DNA from 3 places in the Halomonas aestuarii genome. Region 2 is predicted to be linked to each of the others. Evidence: riboswitches for the same ligand, from Rfam matches in the RefSeq annotation. Region 2 holds a riboswitch; each other region holds the start of a gene.
The links. Region 2 has a riboswitch for thiamine pyrophosphate ahead of thiM (hydroxyethylthiazole kinase). Riboswitches for the same ligand answer to the same signal wherever they lie in the genome.
Positions count from the first base shown of each region.

Region 1: it holds a riboswitch for thiamine pyrophosphate, as region 2 does, so the genes downstream of both, thiO (glycine oxidase ThiO) here and thiM (hydroxyethylthiazole kinase) in region 2, are expected to answer to the same signal.
Region 3: it holds a riboswitch for thiamine pyrophosphate, as region 2 does, so the genes downstream of both, thiC (phosphomethylpyrimidine synthase ThiC) here and thiM (hydroxyethylthiazole kinase) in region 2, are expected to answer to the same signal.

Region 1 is NZ_CP018139.1:103,813-107,034, reverse strand. It holds gene BOX17_RS00445 (thiazole synthase) at 1-216, opposite strand, end outside; gene thiS (sulfur carrier protein ThiS) at 216-425, opposite strand; gene thiO (glycine oxidase ThiO) at 422-1,522, opposite strand; TPP riboswitch at 1,584-1,706, opposite strand; gene BOX17_RS00430 (hypothetical protein) at 1,783-2,088, opposite strand; gene argF (ornithine carbamoyltransferase) at 2,192-3,112, opposite strand.
Region 2 is NZ_CP018139.1:1,511,106-1,514,327, forward strand. It holds gene dauA (C4-dicarboxylic acid transporter DauA) at 1-1,039, shown strand, start outside; TPP riboswitch at 1,097-1,197, shown strand; gene thiM (hydroxyethylthiazole kinase) at 1,236-2,042, shown strand; gene thiE (thiamine phosphate synthase) at 2,032-2,655, shown strand; gene BOX17_RS06925 (cytochrome b/b6 domain-containing protein) at 2,717-3,222, opposite strand, start outside.
Region 3 is NZ_CP018139.1:2,630,828-2,634,049, forward strand. It holds gene thiC (phosphomethylpyrimidine synthase ThiC) at 1-1,772, opposite strand, end outside; TPP riboswitch at 1,854-1,965, opposite strand; gene tenA (thiaminase II) at 2,095-2,763, opposite strand; TPP riboswitch at 2,836-2,979, opposite strand; gene BOX17_RS12255 (YceI family protein) at 3,035-3,222, opposite strand, start outside.

The DNA of each region.
Region 1 (3,222 bases), 1.4 Mb from region 2:
CCGACAGCCGCTGTCGCGCAGGATCTGCCAGAAGGCGTCGCCGTCGCCCTCGGCGGGGTTCTGGCGGCGAAGCCCCAGGGTGACCATCTCGCAGCCGGCGGCAAGGATCGCCTCCTGCATCACCGCGGGCGAGGGATAGAGGGCCGTGCCCAGCAGGAAGCGACTGGTGAAGGCCTCGCCGTAGAGGGTCAGGGTGTCGTCGTGTCGGTTGTCCATCAGCCGCCTCCCACCGGGGCCACGATATCGATGCGGTCGTCGTCCTCGAGTACCCGCTCGGCGTAGGCTGAACGGGGCACGAACTCGCCGTTGATCGCCACCGCGACCCGCCGATCGGCACAGCGCCAAGCCTGCAGGGCCGTGGCCAGCGGCGTGCCGGCGGGCAGCCGGGTGGTCTCGTCGTTGAGGCTCAGGGTGATCTCGGTCATGCGGCGCTCTCCTGGGGCGGGGGCGTGGCCAGGGTCTCGGCGAAGGGCTGCTCGCCCCGGCCGCGGATCGTGGCCAGCAGGTGGCAGGCCACCGCCGGGGCCAGCAGGTAGCCGTGGCGGAACAGGCCGTTGGCGGTGATCAGCCCGTCGCGCCGGGTGACATGGGGCAGGTTGTCCCGGAAGGCGGGGCGCAGGTTGACCCCCTGCTCCAGGATGCGTGCCTCGGCGAAGGCCGGTGACAGGGTGTAGAGGGCGCTGCCGAGCTCCAGCGAGGACTGCAGCGAGACTGGTGAGCGGTCCTCGCTCTCGATCTGGGTGGCCCCGATGACGAAGCGTTGGTCGGGCTTGGGCACCACGTAGAGCTGGTAGCGCGGATGCATCAGGCGCACCGGGCGCGAGAGGCGGATTTCCGCGGTCTGGACGTGCAGGGTCTCGCCGCGCACGCCGCGCAGGCTGGGGTGGTGCTGGCGAGCGCCGGTACCGCGGCAGTCGACGACCAGATCGAAGGCGCGGCGGCCGTCGCGGGTCTCGACCTCGCCGAGATAGGTCGAGACGGGGCAGTGGGCGTGACAGGTTCCGCCCAGGCGGCGGATCTCGGCCAGCAGGCGAACGAGCAGCGCGCGGTTGTCCAGGTGCGCCTCGTCTGGCAGGTAGAGGCCCTGGCGAAAGCTCGCCGCCAGGTCGGGCTCCAGGCGGTGGATCTCGGCGTCGTCGAGCGTCTGGCAGGGCGGCTCCCCGTCTAGGACGTGGGCGAGGTCGCGACGGAACTGGGTGAGCTCCCCCATGTCCTGGGCGTGGGCCACCATCAGGCTGCCCTGATGATGCCACAGGCCGCTGGCGTCGAGGGCGTCGAGCCAGCGCGGCCACTGGGTCAGGGCGAAGCGCCCCATCTCGTAGACGCTGCGCTCGGAGACCGCGGTCTCGCACAGCGGGGCGACCATGCCGGCCGCCGTCCAGGCGGCGGCGGGGGGGCGGTCCAGGTCGCCGGCGTCATAGAGGGTGACGGCATGGCCGTCGCGCAGCAGCTGCCAGGCGACCAGGCGGCCCAGCAGGCCGGCGCCGGCCACGGCAATGGTGCAATCGTTGGATCGGGTCAAGGCGGTATCCATCCAGCAGGCGACAAGACGGAACAGGCTGGATGAACGCAGGGGCAGGCTGGCGTGACACTCCCTTGTTCCCTCCGCAGGCATCAACCTGATCAGGTTCAACGGGTTCGGCCGTACCGATCTCAGCCCCCGTGCACGACTCCTCGAGCGTGCCGGGGCTCCCCGACAAGTCGCCTCAACATAACCAACGAGGCCCGGGCGCGCAATCGGCTGCGCGCCCGGGCCTCGTCACGCCTGGCCTGGGTGGGGGATCAGGCGCAGTCGGCGGCACCCTCGCCGAACATGTCGAACAGCAGTTCCCGGCCGAGCCCGGTCAGCACCAGGCGCTGCTGGTCGTTCCAGGTGGCGGCCTCGCTGCTCTCCAGGACGTGCTGGCAGGGACGCCAGTCGCTGGAGGCCGCGCCGAGGGCCTTCAGGGCCTGGCGGTCGAGGCCCTTGTGGGGGACGGTGACCGTCTCGAGGACGTGGCCGTGGCGGTAGAGGATGGCGGCCATGTGGGAAAGGCACTGCCGCAGGCTGCGTTGCATCCCGTCGGTACTGGTGGGTTCGTGTCTCATGCTGCCGCATCTCCTGAGCTGGATTCTGCTGCAGCGCATTATACATGCGACGAAGGTATATGTCATACCAAGGTCTAATGCGGCCCCCGCCGGCCCCGACCCCTCAGCTCTCCACCCGCCCCAGCAGGAGGAATTCGATCAGTGCCTTCTGGGCGTGCAGGCGGTTGCCCGCCTCCTGCCAGACCACAGCGCGGGGATCATCGAGCAGGGTCGTGCTGATCTCCTCGCCACGGTGGGCGGGCAGGCAATGCAGGAAGAGCACGTCCTCCCTGGCGCGATCGAGCATCGCCTCGGTGACCTGCAGCCCCGCGAAGTCCGCCTCGCGTTTCGCCTGCTCCTCCTCCTGGCCCATGGAGGCCCAGACGTCGGTGGTGACCAGGTCGACATCCACCACGGCCTCCATCGGGTCGCGAACAAGGGTCACCCGGTCACCGGCGGCTGCCAGGATGTCCTGGCTTGGCTCGTAGCCCTCGGGGCAGCAGATGCGCAGCTGGAAGCCGAACTGGCGTGCGGCGTTGATCCAGGAGTGGCACATGTTGTTGCCGTCACCGATCCACACGGCGGTGCGGTCCTTGACACTGCCGCGAAGCTCCGTCCAGGTCATGACGTCGGCGAGCAGCTGGCAGGGGTGGTAGTCATCGGTCAGGGCGTTGATCACCGGCACCGTGCTCGCGGCCGCGAAGCTCTCCAGGCCCTCGTGGGAGAAGGTGCGGATCATCACCGCATCGACCATCTCCGACAGCACGCGGGCGGTGTCGCCGATGGGCTCCCCGCGGCCGAGCTGGGTGTCGCGGGACGACAGGAAGAGCGCATGGCCGCCGAACTGGGCCATGGCGGTCTCGAAGGAGACCCGGGTCCGGGTCGAGGACTTCTCGAAGATCATCGCCAGGGTGCGATTGGCGAACGGCGTGTAGGTGGGCCCGTGGGTCTTCAGGCCGTTCTTGATCGAGATGGCGCGCTGCATCAGGTAGCGCAACTCGTCCGGACTGAGGTCAAGCAGGGTGAGGAAATGGCGGGTGGCCATGGGGGTCGCTCCACGGGAAAAAACGTCCATCCTAGCCAGCCCGCAGGGGATGCGCAACGCGCCCGGCATCAGTAGAATGGCCCTCATCCACAAGGCCGACCAGCGTACTC
Region 2 (3,222 bases):
GGTGGAGACCATCGCCTCGCGCTTCATCTGGACGGCAGAGGGCGAGACGGGCGGCGGCATCCCGCCGATCGCGCCGAGCCTGGTGGCGCCCTGGCGGCTGCCCGGGGCGGATGGCGAGCCCCTGGTGCTGGACTTCGCGCTGCTGAGCGCCCTGCTGGGGCCCGCCTTCGCCATCGCCATGCTGGGGGCGATCGAGTCGCTGCTGTGTGCGGTGGTGTCCGACGGCCTGACCCGCACCCGCCATGACCCCAACGCCGAGCTGATCGGCCAGGGGCTGGGCAACATCGTGGCGCCGCTGTTCGGCGGCATCACCGCCACGGCCGCCATCGCCCGGACCGCCACCAGCATCAGAAGCGGCGCCCGGTCGCCGATCGCGGCGGTGGTGCACGCGCTGGTGGTGCTGCTGGCGGTGGTGGCCCTGGCGGGCCTGCTGGGGATGGTGCCGATGGCCGCGCTGGCGGCGCTGCTGTTCATCGTCGCCTGGAACATGAGCGAGGCCCGCCACTTCCTGCACACCCTGCGCTCGGCCCCGCCAGGGGACGTGGCCATCCTGCTGACCTGCTTCACCCTGACCGTGCTCTTCGACATGGTGCTGGCGGTGGGCGTGGGCATCGGGCTGGCCGCCGCCCTGTTCATCCGGCGGATGTCGCTGCTGACCGAGACCCAGCGTGTCGACAGCGGGCCCCATGCCGGCATCGACGCGCTGCCCGGGGAGGTGGCCCTCTACGACATCGATGGCCCGCTGTTCTTCGGCGCCGCCGAGAAGGCGCTCACCTCGCTGCACCTGGTGGACCCGCAGGTACGGGTCGTGATCCTCGACATGCACGATGTGCCGAGCATGGATGGCACCGCCATCGTGGCCCTCCAGGCCCTGATCGAGGAGATGCACCGAGGGGGGATCTCGCTGGTACTGGTCGGCCTGCCGACGCGGATCCTCGTCAAGCTGCGCCGGGCGGGCATCCGCCGGACGGCCGGCCGGCTGACCTGGTGCCGGGACCTGGCACACGCCCGGGGAGTGGCCCTGCGCTGGCTCGCCTAGCTGCCCCGGGGACCTGGCCACGGCCTTTACAGCCACGGAGCCGGCAGGGATAGTGAGGCCTGACGACAGGGGCGCCGCGGCAGGAGTGTCGCGGCTGAGAAGCACCCTCGGAACCTGACCCGGACAATGCCGGCGTAGGGAGTCGTGCGGCGGCGGGCCTCCCGTCCAGGCGCACCTCCCGCGCCGGGGAGGCCCCATGCATCACATCGATCCCGCCGCGCACCTGGCCCGGGTGCGCGAGACCAGCCCGCTGGTCCACAACATCACCAACCATGTGGCCATGAACAGCATGGCCAACGTGCTGCTGGCCATCGGCGCCTCGCCGGCCATGGTCCACGCCCGCGAGGAGGCCGCCGAGTTCACCGCCCTGGCCGGCGCCCTGACGATCAACATCGGCACCCTCTCGCCCCACTGGGTCGACGCCATGGAGTCCTCGGCGCTGGCGGCCGGGGAGACGGGACGCCCCTGGGTGCTGGACCCGGTGGCGGTGGGCGCCACGCACTACCGCCGGGAGACCGGCGCGCGGCTGCTGGCGCTCTCGCCGGACGTGATTCGCGGCAATGCCTCGGAGATCATCGCCCTGGCGGGACAGGCCGGCGGCGGCCGCGGCGTGGACAGCACCGACCCCGCCGAGGCTGCCCTCGAGGCCGCCCGCCGGCTGGCCGAGCGCACGGGCGGCGTGGTGGCCGTGACCGGCGAGATGGATCTGGTCACCGACGGCAAACGCCTCGCCCGTGTCCGGGGCGGGCACCCGCTGATGCCGAGGGTCACCACCCTGGGCTGCGCCCTGACCGGCGTCGTGGGGGCCTTCCTGGCCGGCACGGACCGGCATTTCGAGGCGACGGTGGCGGCGCTCGCCGGCTATGCCGTAGCCGGGGAACTCGCCGGCGAGGTGGCACGGGGCCCGGGCAGCTACGCAGTGGCCTTCCTCGATGCGCTCTACCACCTGGACGCCGAGGCCCTGGCACAGCGGGCCCGCCTGGAGGTCTCCGATGCCCCTTGATCTCTCGCTCTATCTCGTCACCGACCGTGAACTCTGCGCCGAGCAGGGCCTGGTGCAGACCGTGGTCGCCGCGGTCCGTGGCGGCGTCACCCTGGTGCAGCTGCGTGACAAGCACGCCAGTGACGCCGAACTGATCGACCAGGCGCGCCGCCTCAAGGCCGCCCTGGCCGGCACGGGCGTGGCCCTGATCATCAACGACCGGCTGGAGGTGGCGCTCGCCTCGGGCGCCGACGGGCTGCACATCGGCCAGGATGACGGCGACGTGGCCCAGGCCCGGGCCGCCCTGGGCCCTCACGCGATCCTCGGGCTCTCGGTGCAGACCCGCGAGCAGCTCGCCCGACTCGACCCGAGCGCCCTGAACTACCTGGGCCTCGGGCCGGTGTTCGCCACCCCCAGCAAGCGCGACCATGCCGAGCCGCTCGGCTTCGAGGGCCTGGCCGAGCTGGCGGCCGCGAGCCCCCTGCCCGGCGTGGCCATCGGCGGCCTCAAGGCCGAGCATGTCCTCCCGACGCGCCAGGCCGGTGCCCAGGGCCTCGCCGTGATCTCGGCGATCTGCGGCACCCCGGACCCCGAGGCAGCGGCGCGGGCCTTTACGCGGCCGCCTCGCCACTGACCACCCAAGACGCCGTCACCGCGGCAGGCGCGGTGACGGCGTGGATCGGGACAGGCCGAGATCAGACGTCCGAGCGCGGATGCCCCGGGTGTCGGTGGTAGCCATGCAGCATGCCGGCGATCAGGTTGTCCTGCCGCTTGCGGCTCTCGAGGATCGCGCCGATGACATGCAGCGGGATGAGGACGAGGATGGCGTTGGCCATCAGCTCATGGGCCTCCTCGACCCAGCCGACCCCCCAGAAGAGGTCGGTCTCCTCCATCATGTAGCCGGTGGTCCCCAGCCCCAGCAACAGGGCCAGCAGCGTCAGCATCATGACCGCCCCCAAAGGGGTGTGGGTGATGCCGGGCTCGTCTGAGGCGGCATCGCCGGCACCGACGGACTCCTCCGATCGGAGCGAGGCGCGCAGGCGTCGGGGGGTCGGCCAGAAGCTGCGCCAGCGTGCCGACCAGGGGCCGACGAACCCCCAGAGGATGCGCACACCGATCAGCGCCACCACGCCATAGCCGATCCACTGGTGCCAGGTCTCGCCCTCCTCGGTGAGGAAGTAGTTGGCCAGGAAGCCGGCCA
Region 3 (3,222 bases), 1.1 Mb from region 2:
TTCGGCCCGCACATGGAGCAGAAGTGGGCCACCTTGGCGGCGTCCTTGGGCAGGGTCTCGTCGTGGTACTCACGCGCCGTGTCCGGGTCCAGCCCCAGGTTGAACTGGTCCTCCCAGCGGAACTCGAAGCGCGCCTTGGAGAGCGCGTTGTCGCGGCGCTGGGCGGCCGGATGGCCCTTGGCGAGATCGGCGGCGTGCGCGGCGATCTTGTAGGTGATGATGCCGGTCTTGACGTCGTCCTTGTCGGGCAGGCCCAGGTGCTCCTTGGGGGTCACGTAGCAGAGCATGGCACAGCCGTACCAGCCGATCATCGCCGCGCCGATGCCGGAGGTGATGTGGTCGTAGCCGGGCGCGATGTCGGTGGTCAGCGGCCCGAGTGTGTAGAAGGGAGCCTCGTCGCACGCCTCGATCTGCTTGTCCATGTTCTCCTTGATCAGGTGCATGGGCACATGGCCCGGGCCCTCGATCATCACCTGGACGTCGTGCTGCCAGGCGATGCGGGTCAGCTCGCCCAGGGTCTCGAGCTCGGCGAACTGGGCCTCGTCGTTGGCGTCGGCCACCGAGCCCGGACGCAGGCCGTCGCCCAGCGAGAAGGCCACGTCGTACTGCTTGCAGATCTCGCAGATCTCCTCGAAGTGGGTGTAGAGGAAGCTCTCCCGGTGGTGGTAGAGGCACCACTTGGCCATGATCGACCCGCCTCGGGAGACGATGCCGGTGACGCGATGGGCGGTCAGCGGCACGTAGCGCAGCAGCACGCCGGCATGGATGGTGAAGTAGTCCACGCCCTGCTCGGCCTGTTCGATCAGGGTGTCGCGGAACACCTCCCAGGTGAGGTCCTCGGCCACGCCGTTCACCTTTTCCAAGGCCTGGTAGATGGGCACGGTGCCGATCGGCACCGGGGCGTTGCGGATGATCCACTCCCGCGTCTCATGGATGTTGGCCCCGGTGGAGAGGTCCATGATGGTGTCCGAGCCCCAGCGGATGCCCCAGGTCATCTTGTCGACCTCGTCCTCGATGGAGGAGGTGACCGCCGAATTGCCGAGGTTGCCGTTGATCTTCACCAGGAAGTTGCGGCCGATGATCATCGGCTCGGATTCCGGGTGGTTGATGTTGCAGGGGATGATGGCCCGACCCGCCGCGACCTCGTCGCGCACGAACTCGGGGGTGATCTCCTCGGGGAGCCTGGCCCCGAAGCCCTGGCCGGCGTGCTGGTGGCCGAGGATGCGCTCGACCTCCTCCATGCCGGAGTACTTTGCAGAAAGCGCCTGGCGGCGCTGGTTCTCGCGGATGGCGATGAACTCCATCTCCGGGGTGACGATGCCCTGGCGGGCATAGTGCAGCTGGGTGACGTTGCCGGCCTTGCCATCCTCCGAGGGTCGTGCGCGACGGGGCGTGCGGGTCAGGTCGAAGCGCAGGTTGGCGAGCATCGGGTCGTTGGCGCGGCGGCGGCCATACTCGGAGGTCGGGCCGTCGAGGAACTCGGTGTCGCCGCGCTCGTCTATCCAGCCCCGGCGCAGCTCGGACAGGCCGCGGCGCAGGTCGATCTCGGCGTCCGGGTCGGTGTAGGGGCCGGAGGTGTCGTAGACCAGCAGCGGCGGGTTGGCCTCATCCAGGCCGGAGGTGCGGGTCGGCGAGAGGGCGATCTCGCGGAAGGGCACCCGGATGTCGGGCCGCGAGCCCACGACGTAGATCTTGCGCGAGCCGGGCAGGGGCTGGATGGCGGCCTCGTCGACGCGAGCGGTCTCGGCGAGGAAGTGGGTGGTCTTGCTCATGGTGTTCTCCCTTGGGGGTCATGGTCATGTCAGGGAGGACACAGGCGGGAGGGACAGGGGCCGCCGGGCGTGGGGCGCCAGGGCGGCGTGTCGCTTGATCCCTACGCTGGTCCTAGCCAGTTCAGGTTCAACGGGATCCATGCTGGCAAGCGCATGGTCTCAGCCGTCATCAACGGCGCCCCGTCAAGCGTGGTGGTGCCCGCCGACAGCGGCGGGCGGTTCTTTCGTCTAGATACTGGTGCCGGGCCCTCATGGCTTGTCCGGGGACAGGCCTAGGAGGAGGCGTTTTGAATACATCCTCCATGGCCGGGAGGCAGTGGCATCAGTCGGCGCGATCCAGTCCCATCTGCCAGAAGTCGATCTCGAGCCGCGTGGCGTCGCGAAACACTGCGCAGAGCTCGTCGAGGCGGCGCGGCGTCACCTCCGCCAGGCGCGCATCCAGCCAGGCGCGCTCGTCGGCCATGGCCTGCTGGAACGCCTCGCTCTCGTACATGGCGATCCAGGCGTCATAGGGGTTGGCCTCGCCGCGCACGGTGGCACCTCGGCCATTGAGCCAGCCCGCGATCTCGCCGTAGCCGATCAGGCAGGGGGCGAGCGCCACGTGGAGGTCGAGCAGGTCGCCGCGCTGGCCGGTATCGAGCACGTAGCGGGTGTAGGCGAGCGTCGCGCGGGCCTCGGGCAGGCGAGCCAGGTCCGCCTCCGAGATGCCCCAGTCGCGGCAGTAGTCCAGGTGCAGCCCCAGCTCCACGTCGAGGATGGTCTTCAGGCCCGCGAAGGCGTGGCGCAGCTCGTCGAGGTCACGGCTCTTGTAGGCGGCCAGGGCATAGGCCCGGGCGAAGTGGATCAGGAAGAGGTAGTCCTGCTGCAGGTAGTGGCGAAAGGCGCCTTTCTCGAGGGTGGCGTCGCCCAGCCGGCGGACGAACTCGTGCTCGATGTAGGCGCGCCAGTCGTCCTGGCAGGCGGCGGTGAGGTCGCTGAAGCGGTAGCCCATGGTGTCTCCGGTCGGGGGGCGATCCGGAGTCGGGGCGAGGGGAAGCGGGTGGCCACGGAGCGACGGGAGGGCGCGGGCTCACCGCTTGATTCCTACGCCGGTACGAGCCGGATCAGGTTCCACGGGACCCGCACTCGGTGTCTCGAGCCTGTTTCGACAGTGTCTCGACACCCTGCGCGATCTCAGCCGGATTCACCGGCACCCCGTCAAGCGATGCGGCCAGTCTAGCAGGCTGGCCGTCCCTTGCCAGCCCGCCTGCGGTCGGGGCCGGTTACTGCCGGATGGCTTCCAGCTCGAGGACCAGCTCGACCTCGTCGCCGACCAGGCCGTTGTCGACCCCGTAGGTCATCCCCCAGTCGCTGCGCTGGATGGTGGTGCGTGCCGACAGCCCCAGGGTGTGCTGCTCGTGGCCGAAGGGATAGGCCGCGGCCTTGTTGAGCGTGACCTCCAGGGTCACCG